Regions from separate parts of the Cryobacterium sp. 10S3 genome, predicted to be linked through region 2. Evidence: predicted binding sites of a transcription regulator. Region 2 holds the regulator's gene; each other region holds the start of a gene.
What was found. The regulator LexA, encoded in region 2, represses DNA repair genes until DNA is damaged. The targets are predictions, from matches to a motif close to TCGAACANNTGTTCGA.
Positions count from the first base shown of each region.

Region 1: a site for LexA is predicted at 2,245-2,260, ahead of uvrA (excinuclease ABC subunit UvrA). Genes of this name have one in related genera too.
Region 3: a site for LexA is predicted at 1,268-1,283, ahead of RHM57_RS08190 (HNH endonuclease signature motif containing protein). Genes of this name have one in related genera too.

Region 1 is NZ_CP133773.1:1,691,568-1,697,318, forward strand. It holds gene uvrA (excinuclease ABC subunit UvrA) at 1-2,189, opposite strand, end outside; gene uvrB (excinuclease ABC subunit UvrB) at 2,291-4,351, opposite strand; gene coaE (dephospho-CoA kinase) at 4,361-4,999, opposite strand; gene rpsA (30S ribosomal protein S1) at 5,091-5,751, opposite strand, start outside.
Region 2 is NZ_CP133773.1:985,364-991,114, forward strand. It holds gene RHM57_RS04550 (methylenetetrahydrofolate reductase) at 1-686, shown strand, start outside; gene metE (5-methyltetrahydropteroyltriglutamate--homocysteine S-methyltransferase) at 860-3,199, shown strand; gene lexA (transcriptional repressor LexA) at 3,312-3,935, opposite strand; gene RHM57_RS04565 (LysM peptidoglycan-binding domain-containing protein) at 4,354-4,728, shown strand; gene RHM57_RS04570 (histidinol-phosphate transaminase) at 4,846-5,751, shown strand, end outside.
Region 3 is NZ_CP133773.1:1,764,078-1,769,828, reverse strand. It holds gene RHM57_RS08200 (CG0192-related protein) at 1-581, opposite strand, end outside; gene RHM57_RS08195 (hypothetical protein) at 746-1,009, shown strand; gene RHM57_RS08190 (HNH endonuclease signature motif containing protein) at 1,303-2,964, shown strand; gene pyrR (bifunctional pyr operon transcriptional regulator/uracil phosphoribosyltransferase PyrR) at 3,046-3,588, shown strand; gene RHM57_RS08180 (aspartate carbamoyltransferase catalytic subunit) at 3,585-4,535, shown strand; gene RHM57_RS08175 (dihydroorotase) at 4,536-5,751, shown strand, end outside.

The DNA.
Region 1 (5,751 bases), 710 kb from region 2:
GTCTCCGAGAAGAGGGTGCGGATCTTGTCGAACACGCCCGTGTACGTCGCCGGGTTGGACCGAGGGGTGCGGCCGATCGGGGCCTGGTCGACGTGGATGACCTTGTCCAGCTGCTCGAGCCCGGTGACCCTGGTGTGCTTGCCGGGGAGCTTGCGGGCGCCGTTCAGCCGGTTGGCGAGCACCCGGTAGAGGATGTCGTTGACGAGGGAGGACTTTCCGGAGCCGCTCACGCCGGTGACGGCGGTGAAGGTGCCGAGCGGGAACGTCACGGAGACCTTCTTGAGGTTGTTCGCCTCCGCCCCGATCACGTTGATCTGGCGGTCAGGGTCGATCGGCCTGCGCGTCTCAGGCGTCTCTATCGACTTGCGGCCGGCGAGGTAGTCTCCCGTGAGCGACTCCCGGTTCTCCAGGAGGCTCGCGTAGGAGCCGGAGTGCACGACGTGGCCGCCGTTCACGCCGGCGCCGGGACCGATGTCGACGATCCAGTCGGCCATCTTGATGGTGTCCTCGTCGTGTTCGACGACGATGAGGGTGTTGCCGAGGTCGCGGAGGGCGACGAGGGTCTCGATGAGTCGCCGGTTGTCCCGCTGGTGCAGGCCGATGCTCGGCTCGTCGAGCACGTAGAGCACCCCGGTCAACCCGGAGCCGATCTGCGTGGCCAGACGGATGCGCTGGGCCTCTCCGCCGGAGAGGCTCGCGGCTGCGCGGGCCAGGTTCAGGTAGTTGAGGCCGACCCGGATCAGGAAGTCCAGCCGCGCCTTGATCTCGCGGAGGACCTGGGCCGCGATCATGGCCTCACGGTCGGTCAGTTCGAGCAGGTCCATGAACGACCGGGCGTCCGCGAGGCTCAGGTTGCAGACATCCGCGATGCTGGAGCCGTGGATCAGCACGGCGAGGACCTCGGGCTTGAGCCGGGTGCCCGAGCAGACCGGGCAGTCGATCTCGCGGAGGTACTCGCCCCAGCGGGCCCGCTGGGTGTCGGACTCCGCCTGCAGGTACTGGCGTTCGATGTACGGCACGACGCCTTCGAAGCCGGAGGTGTAGCTCATCTCACGGCCGTAGCGGTTCTTCCACTTCACGCGGACCTCGAAGTTGTCGCCGCGGAGCACGGCATTCTGCACGTCGGGCGTGAGTTCGCCCCAGGGGGTGTCGAGTGAGAAGTCGAGGTCGTGCGCGAGGCCGTCGAGCAGCTTCTCGTAGTACTGGAAGAGTCCCTTGCCCTGGGTGGTCCAGGGCAGCACGACGCCCTCCGCGATGCTGAGCTCAGGGTCGCCGAGAAGGAGATCCTGGTCGACGGACATTCGCGTGCCGAGGCCGGAGCACTCGGGGCAGGCGCCGAAGGGCGCGTTGAAGGAGAAGGTGCGCGGTTCGATCTCGGTGAGCTGCACGGGGTGGTTGTTCGGGCAGGAGAGCTTCTCGGAGTAGCTCTGCCACGCCGCGTCACCCTCCCCGTCGACGTAGTTGATCTGGACGATGCCGTCGGTGAGTTTGAGCGCGGTCTCGAGGGAGTCGGTCAGGCGGCTGAGGAGTTCCGGCGCCGCGACGAGGCGGTCGACGACCACGGAGATGTCGTGCTTGAGCTGCTTCTTGAGCGTCGGCGGTTCGCTGAGCTGGATCTGGGTGCCGTCGACCATGGCGCGGGAGTAGCCGCCGGCGGCGAGCTCCTTGAACAGGTCGACGAACTCGCCCTTCTTCTGGGAGACGACCGGGCTCAGGATCTGGTACCGGGTGCCCTGCGGAAGTTCCATGAGCTGGTCGGCGATCTGCTGAACGGTCTGGGCCTGGATGACCTCGCCGCAGACGGCGCAGTGCGGCACTCCGATGCGCGCCCAGAGCAGGCGCATGTAGTCGTAGACCTCGGTGATCGTGCCGACAGTCGACCGCGGGTTGCGGTTGGTCGACTTCTGGTCGATCGAGACGGCGGGGCTGAGCCCCTCAATGAAGTCGACGTCCGGCCGGTCGACCTGGCCGAGGAACTGGCGTGCGTACGCGGAGAGCGACTCGACGTAGCGGCGTTGCCCCTCCGCGAAGATGGTGTCGAACGCGAGTGAGGACTTGCCCGAACCGGACAGTCCCGTGAAGACGACCAGGGAATCCCTGGGGATCTCCAAATCGACGTTGTGCAGGTTGTGCACACGCGCACCGCGGACACTGAGCTTGGACCCGGACGTTACCTTGGAAATTGACACCGTTCGAGTCTATTGAGTGCCACCGACACTCCTGCGCCCCGGACGCACGCCCTGAGCGAACAAACGTTCGAATTCCGACCGCGACGTTGGGCGGTTGTTGATCAGATGTGCCCGGCCTTCTCCATCTGGCGGAGTTCGCGTTTGAGTTCGGAGACCTCGTCCCGGAGCCGGGCAGCGAGTTCGAACTTGAGCTCGCCCGCGGCCTCGAGCATCTGGCCATTGAGGTCGGCGATGATCGACTCGAGGTCGTTGGCTCCGTTCGCGGCGATGCCGGTGCGGAGCGGGGTCGCCGCGACCTTGCGCCGGGCGTCGCGACCGGCGAGGAGCTCGGCGGTGTCGGCCTCTTCCCGCGCGAGGATGTCGGTGATGTCGGCGATCCGTTTGCGGAGCGGAGTGGGGTCGATGCCGTGCAGGGTGTTGTAGGCGACCTGCTTTTCGCGGCGGCGGTCGGTCTCGTCGATCGCGCGTTCCATCGAGGCGGTCAGCCGGTCGGCGTACATGTGCACCTCGCCGGAGACGTTCCGGGCGGCCCGGCCGATCGTCTGGATGAGGGAGGTTGCGGAGCGCAGGAACCCTTCCTTGTCGGCGTCGAGGATTGCGACGAGCGACACCTCGGGCAGGTCGAGGCCCTCCCGGAGGAGATTGATGCCGACGAGGACGTCGTACACGCCCGCGCGGAGCTCGGTGAGGAGCTCGACCCGGCGCAGGGTGTCGACGTCGGAGTGCAGGTAGCGCACCCGGACGCCGGCCTCGGTGAGGAAGTCCGTGAGTTCCTCGGCCATCTTCTTGGTGAGGGTCGTGACGAGTACCCGCTCGTTGAGTGCGACGCGCTTGTGGATCTCCTCGAGGAGGTCGTCGATCTGTCCCTTGGACGGCTTGACGATGATCTGCGGGTCGATGAGCCCGGTCGGGCGGATGATCTGTTCGACGATGCCGTCTGCGATGCCCATCTCGTATTTCCCGGGCGTGGCGGACAGGTACACGGTCTGGCCGACCCTGTCCTTGAATTCGTTGAACTTGAGCGGCCGGTTGTCGAGGGCGCTCGGGAGCCGGAAGCCATGCTCGACGAGCGTGCGTTTGCGGGACGAGTCCCCCTCGTACATCGCCCCGATCTGCGGGACGGTGACATGGGATTCGTCGATGACCATCAGGAAGTCGTCGGGGAAGTAGTCGAGGAGACAGTGCGGCGCCTCCCCCGGTGACCGCTGGTCGATGTGCCGGGAGTAGTTCTCGATGCCGGAGCAGAAGCCGATCTGTTCCATCATCTCGAGGTCGAAGGTCGTGCGCATCCGAAGTCGCTGCGCCTCGAGCAGTTTGCCTTCCCGTTCGAGCTGGCCGAGCCGTTCGGCGAGTTCTTCCTGAATGGTGACGATGGCCCGCTGCATGGTCTCGGTGCTCGCGACGTAGTGCGAGCCGGGGAAAACGGACACGGATTCGAGCTTGCGGACGATGTCACCGGTGAGCGGGTGCAGGCTGTAGAGCGCCTCGATCTCATCGCCGAACATCTCGATCCGGATCGCGAGTTCCTCGTACATCGGGATGATCTCGATGGTGTCGCCGCGCACCCGGAAGTGGCCCCTGGAAAAGTCGACGTCGTTGCGCTGGTACTGCATCGCAACGAACTTGCGGATCAGCCAGTCACGGTCGACCTTCTGGCCCACCTGGAGGGCGATCATGGCCTCCATGTATCCCTCGGGTGTGCCGAGGCCGTAGATGCAGGACACGGTGGAGACGACGACGACGTCGCGGCGGCTCAGGAGCGAGTTCGTGGTGGAGTGCCTGAGCCGCTCGACCTCGGCGTTGATCGAGGAGTCCTTCTCGATGAAGGTGTCCGTCTGCGGGACGTACGCCTCCGGCTGGTAGTAGTCGTAGTACGACACGAAGTACTCGATGGCGTTGTTCGGCATCAGCTCGCGGAACTCGTTCACGAGCTGGGCTGCGAGGGTCTTGTTGTGCGCGAGCACGAGCGTCGGGCGCTGCACCTGTTCGATCAGCCAGGCGGTCGTCGCGGACTTGCCGGTTCCGGTGGCTCCGAGGAGCACGATGTCGGTTTCACCGGCGTTGATGCGTTCGGCGAGTTCTTTGATCGCGGTCGGCTGGTCGCCGCTCGGCGTGTATTCGCTCACGACCTCAAAGGGATGTACGGATCGCGTGGGTTCCATCCCTCCAGTCTAGATTCGACCACCGACACTCTCGGTGCCGGCAGAGTTTCCGGCGCTCCGCACGCGTTCCCAGAGCGCGTCGACCTGTCGCAGGGTGTGTTCCAGGGTGCCATCGGTGTCGATCACGACGTCGGCGATCGCAAGCCGTTCGGCATCATCGGCCTGGGCGCGGATGCGCATGGCCGCGTCCTCCTGGCTCATCCGGCGCAGGTCGACCATCCGTTGCATCCGGGTCTCCGGAGTCGCCTGGGTGACGACGACGAGGTCGAACGGATGCTCGACGGCCGCCTCGACCAGAAGGGGTACGTCGTAGACGACCACCGCCGAGGGATTCGCGAGCCCGGCTGCACGAATGCGTGCGTTCGTGAGCGACCGCACTGCGGGGTGCACGATCGCGTTGAGCCTCGCCAGGGCCGCCGGGTCGCCGAAGACGATCGCGCCGAGTCTGGGCCGGTCCAGCGCACCGTCCGGTCCGACGAGAGCGGTGCCGAACTCCGCCGCGATCGCCGCCAGGACGGGGCTGCCCGGTTCGACGACCTCGCGGGCGAGGCGATCCGCATCGATGACGACGGCCCCGTGTTCCGTGAGGGCGCTCGCAACGGTGCTCTTGCCGGATGCGATCCCGCCGGTCAGTCCAATGAGGTACACCCCGGCAATGCTACCGATGTGGCCAGGGCGCAGAAAACCGGCCGGGCCCCGAAGGGTCCGGCCGGTTCTGGTGTTGCGGTGGAGCTGCGTGCTAGTTGTTGCTGCTGAGCTTCTCGCGCAGTGCGGCGAGTGCCTCGTCGTCAGCAAGCGTTCCGGCTCCGGCCGTCTCGCTCGAGAACGAGTTGCCAGCTGCGGAGGGAACGTCGCCGACGGCGATGATCTCGTCGTTCGCGGACGCGACCTGCTTCTTGTGGGCTTCCCAGCGAGCCTGGGCTGCAGCGTAGTCCTGCTCCCACTTCTCGCGCTGGTTTTCGAAGCCTTCGCGCCACTCGTTGGTCTCCGGGTCGAAGCCCTCGGGGTACTTGTAGTTGCCCTGGTCGTCGTACTCGGTGAGCATTCCGTAGAGCGCCGGGTCGAACTCGGTGCCCTCGGGGTCGACACCCTCGTTGGCCTGCTTGAGGCTCAGCGAGATGCGGCGACGCTCGAGGTCGATGTCGATGACCTTGACGAAGACCTCGTCGCCGACCGAAACGACCTGCTCGGCGAGCTCGACGTGCTTGCCGGAGAGTTCGCTGATGTGGACCAGGCCCTCGATGCCCTCTGCAACGCGAACGAACGCGCCGAAGGGGACGAGCTTGGTGACCTTGCCCGGTGCAACCTGGCCGATGGCGTGGGTGCGGGCGAAGACCTGCCACGGGTCTTCCTGGGTGGCCTTGAGCGACAGCGACACGCGCTCGCGCTCGAGGTCGACC
Region 2 (5,751 bases):
GCAGCTTCCTCGCCCTCCGCGGCGACCCCCCGGCAGGCACGAAGGAGGGCGAGGCGTTCCTCGGCGACTTCGGCAGCGCCGCCGAACTCGTGCAGCTCATCCACCGGGTTCAGGCCGAGAAGTCCCCGTACCGCGAGACGATCATCCCCGGTATCCCCGCCGCACGCGCCGTCAAGCCCGGCCACGAGAAGGTGCGGATCGCCGTTGCGGCGTTCCCGAACGGCCACCCCCGGTCACGTTCATCGGCGCAGGATATCGACACCCTGCTCGCCAAGCAGGCCGCGGGCGCGAACCTCGGCATCACCCAGCTCTTCTTCCACGCCGACCACTTCCTCAGCTTCGTCCAGCGCGCCAGGGAAGCCGGAGTGCTCTTCCCGATCCTGCCCGGCATCATGCCGGTGACCAGCCCGGCCAGGCTGCGGCGGATCATCGAACTCTCCGGTGAGCAGATGCCGGCAGACCTGTCCATCCGGCTCGAGATCGAACCGACCAAGGAAGGACAGCGTGAGATCGGCATCCAGCACGCCGTCGACCTCGCCAGCCAGGTGATCGCCGGGGGAGCGCCCGGTCTGCACCTCTACGCCTTCAATCAGCACGAGACCGTACTGGAGGTGCTCGACGGCTGCGGCCTGCTCGGCGCGCCGGCTCCGGTCCGGACGCCGACGGCACTGCCCACGATCGTGTAACCCGGCCTGGCGCCCCGCCCCGCCCCGGACGCCATCGCCGCTCCCGCTCCACCGACCGCCATACGGGCGCCTCGGGTTTCCGTCGCGCCCGAAAGCACCCTGCACGCCGCGGCATCCGCCCCACACACCACCCGCCAGCATCCGCTGCACCGCCCAACCGCAAAGGAAACGTTATGACCAGCACTGCCCCGTTCCCCGCAGGCACGATCCTCGGCTATCCGCGCATCGGCCCGCGCCGAGAACTCAAGAAGGCCGTCGAATCCTTCTGGGCCGGCACATCGAGCGCCGTCGAACTCGAGGCCGCTGCGGCCGGACTCCGTCAGGCCACCCGCGACCGCCTCGCCGCCCTCGGCCTCGGCCGCACCGACTCCGCCATCCCGGAGTCGTTCTCCTACTACGACCAGATGCTCGACGCGCTCTGCACGGTCGGCGCCGTGCCCGCCCGCTTCGCCGGACTCGTCGACGCCGACGGGCACATCGACCTCGCCGGATACTTCACCCTCGCCCGCGGCGAGGGGGACAGCCTCCCGCTCGAGATGACCAAGTGGTTCGACTCGAACTACCACTACCTCGTGCCCGAGATCGGGCCGGAAACGGAGTTCTCCCTCTCGAGCGACCGGATCGTGCGCGAATTCGAGGAGGCACGCGCCGCCGGCTTCCTGACCCGGCCCGTCATCGTCGGCCCGGTCACGTTCCTGCTGCTCAGCAAGCCGAGCGACGAAGCCCCTGCGGGCTTCGAGCCCCTCGACCGGCTCGATGACCTCATTCCGGTGTACGCGACCCTGCTGCAGCGCCTCGCCGACGCCGGTGCCGAGTGGGTGCAGCTCGACGAACCCGGCCTCGTCAGCGAGAGCATCCACGTGCCCCGCGCCGAGACCCTCAGCGCCGTGCAGTGGGCGTACGGGACCCTCGGGCACCTCGCCCAGCGTCCGGCGATCTTCGTCGCTGCCCCCTACGGCAGCCTCGACGACGCCCTGCCCGTGCTCGCCGGCGCACCGATCGAGGCCATCGGCCTTGATCTCGTCCGCGGCACGCTCCCCGAGACCGCCCCAGGGCTGGACGGGAAGACCCTCGTCGCCGGTGTCATCGACGGGCACAACATCTGGCGCGGTGACCTGGCGGATGCCTTCGCTCAGGTCACCGGGGCCGGCGCACTGTCGCCGCGGATCGCCGTCTCGACCTCGACGAGCCTCCAGCACGTCCCGCACACCGTCGCGGACGAGACCGCGCTCGGCGCCGAACTCGTGAGCTGGCTCGCATTCGCCGACGAGAAAGTCGGCCAGGTTGTGACCCTCGCCCGCGGCCTGGCCGACGGACGGGAGGCCATCAGCGCCGAACTGGACGCTGCGACCGGCGCACTCGCCGCCCGCAGCGCCGCCCCCGGCGTCCGCGACGGTGCCGTGAGGGCCCGTGCCGCGGAGCTCACCGACGCCTCGTACAGCCGAGGGGTTTACGCCGACAGGCTCGCCGCCCAGGAGGCCGCACTCGCGCTGCCCTTCCTGCCGACGACGACCATCGGCTCCTTCCCGCAGACCGGGGAGATCCGCCGTGCCCGCGCCCGTTTCCTCACCGGAGTGCTCAGCGACGCCGAATACCGCGACCTGATGCGCGCGGAGATCGCCAGGGTCGTCGCCCTGCAGGAGGAGATCGGCCTCGACGTGCTCGTGCACGGCGAACCCGAGCGCAACGACATGGTGCAGTACTTCGCCGAGAACCTCGACGGCTTCGCGGTCACCGAGAACGGCTGGGTCCAGTCCTACGGCAGCCGCTGCACCCGCCCGTCCATCCTGTGGGGCGATGTCTCCCGCCCGAAGCCGATCACCGTCGACTGGTCGACCTACACGCAGGGGCTGACGGCGAAGCCGGTCAAGGGCATGCTGACCGGCCCGGTCACCATCCTCGCCTGGTCCTTCGTGCGCGACGACCAGCCCCTCGGCGAGACGGCGCGCCAGGTCGCCCTCGCCCTCCGCGACGAGATCGCCGACCTCGAGGCCGCCGGAATCGGCATCATCCAGGTCGACGAGCCGGCCCTGCGCGAACTGCTTCCGCTCAAGAAGGCCGGCCACGCAGACTACCTCGACTGGTCCGTCGGCTCGTTCCGGCTCGCGACCGCCGGGGTGCGGGACGCCACCCAGATCCACACCCACCTCTGCTACTCCGAGTTCGGTGTCGTGCTCGAGGCGATCCGCGCTCTCGACGCCGACGTGACGAGCATCGAGGCGGCCCGCTCCCGGATGGAGGTCGTGACGGACATTCAGGCCAATGGCTTCGACCACGGCATCGGCCCGGGCGTCTACGACATCCACTCACCGCGGGTGCCGGGCGTTGCCGAGCTGACGGAGCTGCTCGACCGTGCCGTCGCCGCCATCCCGGCCGGTCAGGTCTGGGTGAACCCGGATTGCGGGCTCAAGACCCGCGGCTACGCGGAGACGGTCGAGTCTCTCGGAAACATGATCGAGGCGACCCGCATCGTGCGCGCCCGCCTCGCCGCAGGCGTGCCCGCCCTCGCCTGATCCTCCTCGCGGCGAACACCCGCCGCGCGCGACGCGCCGTTTGCGCCGCTTCGCGCCAGGCTTGCCTGGCGCGAAGCGGCGCAGTTGGCGCGCACGGGGGATCTACAGTGAGCTACAGGGAACGCAGGACGGCGACGATCTTGCCGAGGATCTCGGCGTGGTCACCGAGGATCGGCTCGAAGTTGGTGTTCCTCGGCAGCAGCCAGGTGTGGCCGTCACGCTGCCGGAAGACCTTCACCGTCGCCTCGCCATCGAGCATCGCGGCGACGATCTCGCCGTTCTCCGCGGTCTTCTGCTGGCGGACGACGACCCAGTCGCCGTCCATGATCGCGGCGTCGATCATCGATTCGCCGACGACCTTGAGCATGAACAGCTCGCCCTTGCCGACGAGCTGGCGCGGGAGCGGGAAGATCTCGTCGACCTGCTGGTCGGCCATGATCGGAACACCGGCCGCGATCCGCCCGACGAGCGGCACCATTGCCGCGTCGCCCACCGGGGTACCCTGCTGGAAGTTCTCGGCGGCGCCGGCCGCGGTGTCCTCCGGCGACTGCGGCAGCTCGATCAGGACCTCGAGCGCCCGGGGCCGGTTCGGGTCCCTGCGCAGGTAGCCGCTCAGCTGGAGCTGGTTGAGCTGGTGGGTGACGCTCGACAGCGACGACAGGCCCACGGCGTCACCGATCTCCCGCATGCTCGGCGGATAGCCGCGCTGGCCGACAGAGCGCTGGATCACGTCCATGATCGCGCGCTGCTTGTCGCTGAGGCTCTTCCTCCGACGTGTTCCGCCTCGTTCGGGGGAACTGCCGGCGAACGGGGTCACGCTGTCCGGGGTCTCGCTGTCCGGGGTCACGCTGTCCTGGGTCACGATGTCGCTCCTGTCGGTGGCGGTGGGCGGTGGCGGGCGGTCGCCCCGGTGGATGCCGTGAGGCGACCGTATCCGAATGTCAGTGGTCGCTGGTTGAGTTCACACCAGTCAATCGAAACTGTAACCAGCCTGGGGCGAAGTGCAGACATTCATTCGAGTGTGTCGTGTACTTCACCCCAATAATAACCGGAGAAAGTCTTGATTGTTCGAACAATCGAATATATATTCGGAACATAGCTTCGTATCCAGCTCTCCCGGCCGAGAGTCGGATACGAATACACAGGAGGCAGACATGAGCACAACAATCGAGCTGGTCCCGGGGGCGCACACCCGGCTGCGCATCACCCGGCGCGGTCGTGCCGTGCTGACCGCGATCGCCGGCGTCCCCCTCGTCGTCGGCGCGCTTGCCCTCGCCCTCAACGGCGGCCTCGCCGCCGCAGACGGCAGCACCTTGAGCGGCAGCGGCATGAGCGCCGACGCGGGTGGAAGTGCGACGACCTTCGACTACGTCACGATCCAGTCGGGCCAGTCGTTGTGGCAGCTTGCCGAGCGCATCGCCCCTTCTGCCGATCCGCGCGAGGTCATCGCCGAGATCGTCAACCTGAACCAGCTGCCCTCCGAGAGCGTGCAGCCGGGCCAGCGCTTGGCTCTCCCTGCCGAATACTGAGCAAGCCGGATACTGAGCAAGCCGGATACTGAACCACCGGAGTACTGAGCAAGCCAAATACTGAACCACGGGCAATATGACCCGCCGGTGCTGAGGCCCATCGGTAACATGGGGGGAGTGACCAGTCTCAACGACCTGCCCCTCCGCGACAATCTTCGCGGGCTCACTCCCTATGGGGCGCCGCAGCTGCACGTGCCGGTCGCGCTCAACGTGAATGAGAACACCCACGGCATCCCCGAGGACGTGGCCGTCGACATCGCCGCAGCACTGGCCGCCGCTATCCGGGGGATCAACCGGTACCCGGACCGGGAATTCACGGAACTGCGCGAGGCGATGGCCCGCTACCTCGGACACGGTCTCACCCGTCAGAACATCTGGGCGGCCAACGGCTCCAACGAGGTTCTCCAGCAGGTGCTGCAGGCCTTCGGCGGGCCGGGACGCACCCTCCTCGGTTTCGCCCCCACCTATTCGATGTACCCGTTGCTCGCCTCGGGAACCGGAACCCGCTGGGTCGCCGGTGACCGCGACGCCGACTTCGAACTCACCCCGGAACGCGCCGTCGACTGGGTCAACCGGGTCAATCCCGACCTCGTCTTCCTGTGCTCCCCGAACAACCCGACCGGCACCCCGCTCTCTCTCGACGTGATCGCCGCCGTCTACGACGCCTGTGACGGCATCGTGGTCGTCGACGAGGCCTACGCCGAATTCGCTCCGGTGGGGACGGCATCCGCTCTCACCCTGCTGCCCGGCAGGGAACGCCTGCTGGTCTCGCGCACGATGAGCAAGGCCTTCGCATTCGCCGGGGCCCGGGTGGGCTACCTCGCCGCCGACCCGGCCGTGACTGATGCGCTGCGGCTCGTGCGCCTGCCGTACCACCTCTCCGCGCTGACCCAGGCCGCGGCCGTCGCCGCTTTCGCGCACACGCCGGAGATGCTGCGCATGGTCGACGACATCCGCGGCCAGCGCGACCGCCTCGTCACCGAGCTGCACCGGCTGGGCTACCGCCCCTTGCGGAGCTGGAGC
Region 3 (5,751 bases), 780 kb from region 2:
GCGAGAACGCTCGTCTCCGCAGTAGGGCTGCCGGGCACCCTGAGTACGACGAGGCGCAGGGAGCCGGCCTCGACCACGGTCGAACCGGGCTCGTCCCTGGTCGAGAGAGCTGTCGTCGACGACAGTGCCGGGGTGGACGCATCCGTGGTCCCGCTGCCTGCGACCGTCGCCGTGGACTCCCGGAAGACGAGGTCCCCGTCGACGTCGACGAACTCGTCGGCCTGGGTGCCGCCGCGGTGGATGGTCGTTGCGAGCGCGGCGATGTAGGTGGGATCCCCGGTGGCGTCGTATGTCCAGCGACGACCCAGGACCGAGTGTTCCATCGTGCCGATCAACCAGGCGTCGCCGCCTTCGAGGGGCGCATCGCGATACGTCAGCGGCACCTGGAGCACCGGACCGTCGCCGGCACGCACGAGCAGCGTTTCGATGCCGACCTCACCCGCCGGATCGTCAAAACGGTATGCCGCGACGGCCGTCAGGGGGGCGGAGGGATCGCCGGCGAACCAGGACTGCATCCGCAGCCAGGGTTCGACGAGTTCAAGCTTGGACGGCCGAAGCTGGGCCCGGTGGATGAGTGCCATGACCTCGATGGTAGGGCACGTCCGCCTGGCAGAAAGGGCTGTCAGGCCGGAGACGTCTAGAACAGCCGGGAAGTCCGTATCCGTCCGCACGTCGCCGACTGGTCGGCGGCGTTGAGGTCACTCCGCCACTGTCGGCGTGAGCCGTCGGCTGGCAGACTGGGGGCGTGAATCCAGAGCCGATCCCGTCGTCCGCTGCACCAGGCGGTCTGCACGCGTCGTCGCCCACGTCGCGGGTCGACCACTATGCCACTGGTGAGACCAAGGCGAGCGGGAGCACCCTCGATGGCGAACTCCACGGCGAGTGGGAGTGGTTCCGCACAGACGGCACGCTGATGCGTACGGGAGAATTCGACCGCGGCCGCCAGATCGGCGTCTGGCGCACCTGGGCCAGGGACGGCAGCCTCGTCAAGGAGACCCGCTTCCGCTGAGTCGCTCACTGACTCGATTCCGCGCCCTCCCGCAGCCGGCCGACAGGATCTCGGACCTCTGCTGCGCGATGTTCCGCACGTCGGTGAGCGTCCCGAACTCAGGAGTTCCGTGCGGCCGGGTGGGATCGGCTGCACTTGTCCGCGGACCCGAGTTACCCGCCCGGGCGGATCTCCTGAATTCGGAACCATGGGCAGGAGAATTAACCGTCTTCAGGTGTGAAACTCAAGATGAGAATCCTAAAATTATGTGCGTAAGTCTCGTATTCGTGTTCGATTCGGGGTAGAATCGGGGTATGGCAGGAGCTTCCGATCCCCAGTCACACACCCCGCAGACACCCGGTTCAGGGGTCGCGGGAGATCAGCGCGTCCAGGGCGTCGAGGTGGCCCATCCGGTCGCGGTCGTTGAGGGTTTCGAGGGCGCTGAGGGGTTGGCCGGGTCGGTGCCATCGGTTCATGCGGATGCTGTCGCCCGGCTCGTGGAGGCGCAGGCGGTTCTCGCAGAGGCCCTGGCCGCGATCCCGGTCGGGCTGCTCAGCGACACAGAAGCGGTCACGGCGCTGAGCACCGTGGAGGCGATCGGGCGGACGGTGGACGCGGCCAGGGTGAGCACGGCGACGGATGTGGACCGGAGGGCCCGGGTCCTCGGCCGCGAGGGCCTGGCCTGGCGGATGGGCTGCACGGGCCCGTGGGATGTCCTCACCCGGGTGACACGGGTCTCGGCCCGGGAGATCAAGCGGCGCACGAAGCTCGGCGACGCGGTGTTACCGCGGCCGTGCGGCGGGAGCAGCTGGTTACCGCCCTTGTTCCCCACCGTCGGGGCCGCCCTGGCGGCGGGGGAGATCGGGGTGGAGACGGCGGAGTTGATCGTGGCCGGGTTGCAGGTGATCAGTCACCGGGTGGCGCCGGATGACCTGTTGACGGCGGAGCGGGCCCTGGTCGCCTCTGCGGCGGGGCTGATCACCCCGGAGACGGAGAACCTGGCCGGGGCGGGTGTCGCGGTGACGACGGACTTGATCCGGGGCATGGTCGCTCAGTGGCAGGCGGCCCTGGACCCCGACGGGGTCCTCCCAACCGAGGACCTGTTCGAAGCGAAGTCCAACATCGGCTTCGGACAACTCAAGAACGGGCTCTACCCCGTGAAGGGCGGAGTCACGCCGGAACTCTACGGGGTGATGAACACCCTCTTCGACGCCTTCCTCAGCTTCCACGCCCGCCCGGCGTTCCCCACCGCCGAGGAACAGGCGCTGATGGACTCGGGGCAGATGATCCCCGGCGCCGAGACCGCGGACGGCGAGAGCGACACGGGCCCGGATCTGGACGTGATCGAGGCAGAGCTCCGGGAGCGCCGCGCGGACACCCGCACGGGCGGGGAGAAACGCGCCGACATCCTCCGGGCGTTGTTCGAACACGCCGCCCGGGACGAGGACACCCCGTCGATGGGCGGGTCGGCGCCGACGGTGATGGTGCACGTGAACGCGGCCGACCTCGCCTCCGGGGTCGGGGTGGGGTGGATCGACGGCGTCGAAGCCCCCGTGTCTTTGAAGACGGTGCATCAGCGCATCTGCGACGGCGGCTTCCAGGGCGTGTTGTTCGGGGCGAACAACGAAGTGCTCAAGCTCGGGCCGGAACGACGGTACTTCAACCGGGCCCAGCGCCGGGCGATTACCGCCCGGGACGGCGGCTGCATCATCCCCGGGTGCAAAGCGCCGGCGCACTGGGCCGAAGTACACCACGTGAAGCCCTGGGCGAAAGACGGCCCGACCAACGTCGACAACGGGGTACTACTGTGCTGGTTCCACCACCACACGATCGACACCTCCGGGTGGGAAATCCGGATGGTGAAAGGCTCACCACAAGTCCGGGCCCCTGGGCTGATCGATCCGCAACGGCTCTGGCGGCCACCGAACCGGCACCGCGCCCACCAGGTCCTCACCGGACCACCCAACCGCGCATGACCGGGGCTGCTGCTAGGCTGAACAGCGGTAACAGCCATCCTTTAACAACCGTCCGGTGAGGCGGGGAAGGAGGCCTTCGTTTTGTCACGCATTGTGCTCAACCAGGCTGAAATAACCCGGGCTTTGACTCGGATCTCCCACGAGATCCTGGAGTCCAACCGGGGTCCGGACAATCTCGTCATCCTCGGCATCCCGACCAGGGGCGTTGCACTCGCCCGGCGGATCGCCGACATCATCGAGCGGATCGAACCCGCCGCGGCACCCGTGAGTTCGGGTTCCCTCGACGTGACGATGTACCGCGACGACCTCGCCCACACCCGCACCCGCACACCGTCCCGCACCCTCGTACCCGCGAGCATCGACGGCGCGACTGTGGTGCTCGTCGACGACGTGCTCTACTCCGGCCGCACCATCCGCGCGGCCCTTGACGCTCTCGGCGACCACGGCCGTCCCGCGATCGTGCGCCTCGCAGTCCTCGTCGACCGCGGCCACCGGGCGCTGCCGATCCGCGCGGACTTCGTCGGGAAGAACCTCCCGAGCTCGACGGAGGAACGCATCAACGTGCACCTCCTCGAGGTCGACGGCGACGAATTCGTGAGCATCGACGGGGGGAGCGCAGAATGAAGCACCTGCTCTCCACCAAGGACCTCAGTCGCGACGACGCCATCACGCTCCTCGACATCGCAGAAGACATGGCGGATGTCTCCACGCGCGAGGTGCGCAAGCTCCCGACACTCCGCGGCAAGACCGTGGTGAACCTCTTCTTCGAAGACAGCACCCGCACCCGGATCTCCTTCGAAGCCGCCGCGAAGCGCCTGAGCGCTGACGTGATCAACTTCAGCGCCAAGGGCTCGAGCGTCTCGAAGGGCGAAAGCCTCAAAGACACCGCCCAGACGCTCGCCGCGATCGGCGCAGACGGCGTCGTGATCCGGCATCCGGCATCCGGTGCCCCCCAGGTACTCGCGACGAGCGGCTGGATCGACGCCGGCATCATCAACGCCGGGGACGGCACCCACGAACACCCGACCCAGGCGCTCCTCGACGCGTTCACCATCCGCCGTCGCCTGCACAAAACCGCGTCGCGCGGCAAAGGCCTCGACGGCGTCACGGTGACCATCGTCGGCGACGTGCTGCACTCGCGGGTCGCGCGCTCCAACCTGTGGCTGCTGACGACGCTCGGAGCCGACGTCACGATGGTCGCGCCACCCACCCTGTTCCCGATGGACATGACCGGCTGGCCGGCGGCGGTGAGCTTCGATCTCGACGACGCGATCGACGCAGGGCCGGACGTGATCATGATGCTTAGGATCCAGCAGGAACGCATGAATGCGGCCTTCTTCCCCAACAGCCGCGAGTACTCGCGGCGCTGGGGACTCGACGATGAGCGCTTCGCCCGGCTCGCGCCGACTAGCATTGTCATGCACCCCGGCCCGATGAACCGCGGCCTGGAGATTTCCTCAGCCGCTGCAGATTCGGCCGCATCGACCGTGCTCGAGCAGGTCGCGAACGGTGTTTCGATACGTATGGCGGCACTGTACCTGCTCATGTCGGGCGACCGGGAGGAAAGCTAAATGAACAACACGGCCACCCGCTATCTGATCCGAAACGCGAGCCTCGCCGACGGCACCCGCACCGACCTGTTGCTCTTCGGCGGTCGCATCCAGGAAATCGGCACCGCGCTCTCACACGCCGGCGCGACGGTGATCGACGCCGACGGCCTCGTCGCCCTTCCCGGACTCGTCGACCTGCACACCCACTTGCGCGAACCCGGCTACGAGCAGAGCGAGACGATCCTCACCGGCAGCCAGGCCGCCGCGATCGGCGGCTTCACGAGCGTCTTCGCAATGGCCAACACCTCGCCGGTGCAGGACACCGCCGGCGTCGTCGAACAGGTACTCGCCCTCGGTGAACGGGCCGGGTACGTCACGGTCCAGCCGATCGGCGCCGTCACCCTCGGGCTCGCGGGGGAGCGGCTCGCCGAGCTCGGCGCCATGGCGACCAGCCGCGCCCGGGTCCGGGTCTTCTCCGACGACGGCTTCTGCGTCTCCGACCCGCTGCTGATGCGTCGCGCCCTCGAATACGTCAAGGCCTTCGACGGCGTCATCGCCCAGCACTCCCAGGAACCGCGCCTCACCGAGAAGGCCCAGATGAACGAGGGCGCACTCTCGAGCGAACTCGGCCTCGCCGGCTGGCCTGCCGTCGCCGAGGAATCCATCATCGCGCGCGACGTGCTGCTCGCCGAGCACGTCGGGAGCCGCCTGCACGTCTGCCACGTCTCGACAGCAGGCGCCGTCGACGTGATCCGCTGGGCCAAGGCGCGCGGCATCAACGTGACCGCGGAGGCCACCCCGCACCACCTGCTCCTCACCGAGGACCTGGTCCGCGGCTACGACGCCCGCTACAAGGTCAATCCGCCGCTGCGCCGCCGCGAAGACGTCGACGCCCTCCGCGCCGGCCTCGCCGACGGCACGATCGACATCGTCGCAACCGATCACGCCCCGCACCCCGTCGAGTCCAAGGACTGTGAATGGGATGCGGCCGCCAACGGGATGGTCGGACTCGAATCCGCGCTCTCGGTCGTGCAGGCATCCGTCGTCGACACCGGACTTCTCGACTGGCGGGACGTGTCCCGGGTGCTCTCGGCCACCCCGGCACGGATCGGGCGCCTCGCGAGCCAGGGCAGGCCGCTCGAGGTCGGCGCCCCCGCCAACGTCACCCTCTACGACCCGGCAGCGAGCCGGGAGTTCGGCAGGGACGACCTCGCCGGCAAGAGCACCAACTCGCCAT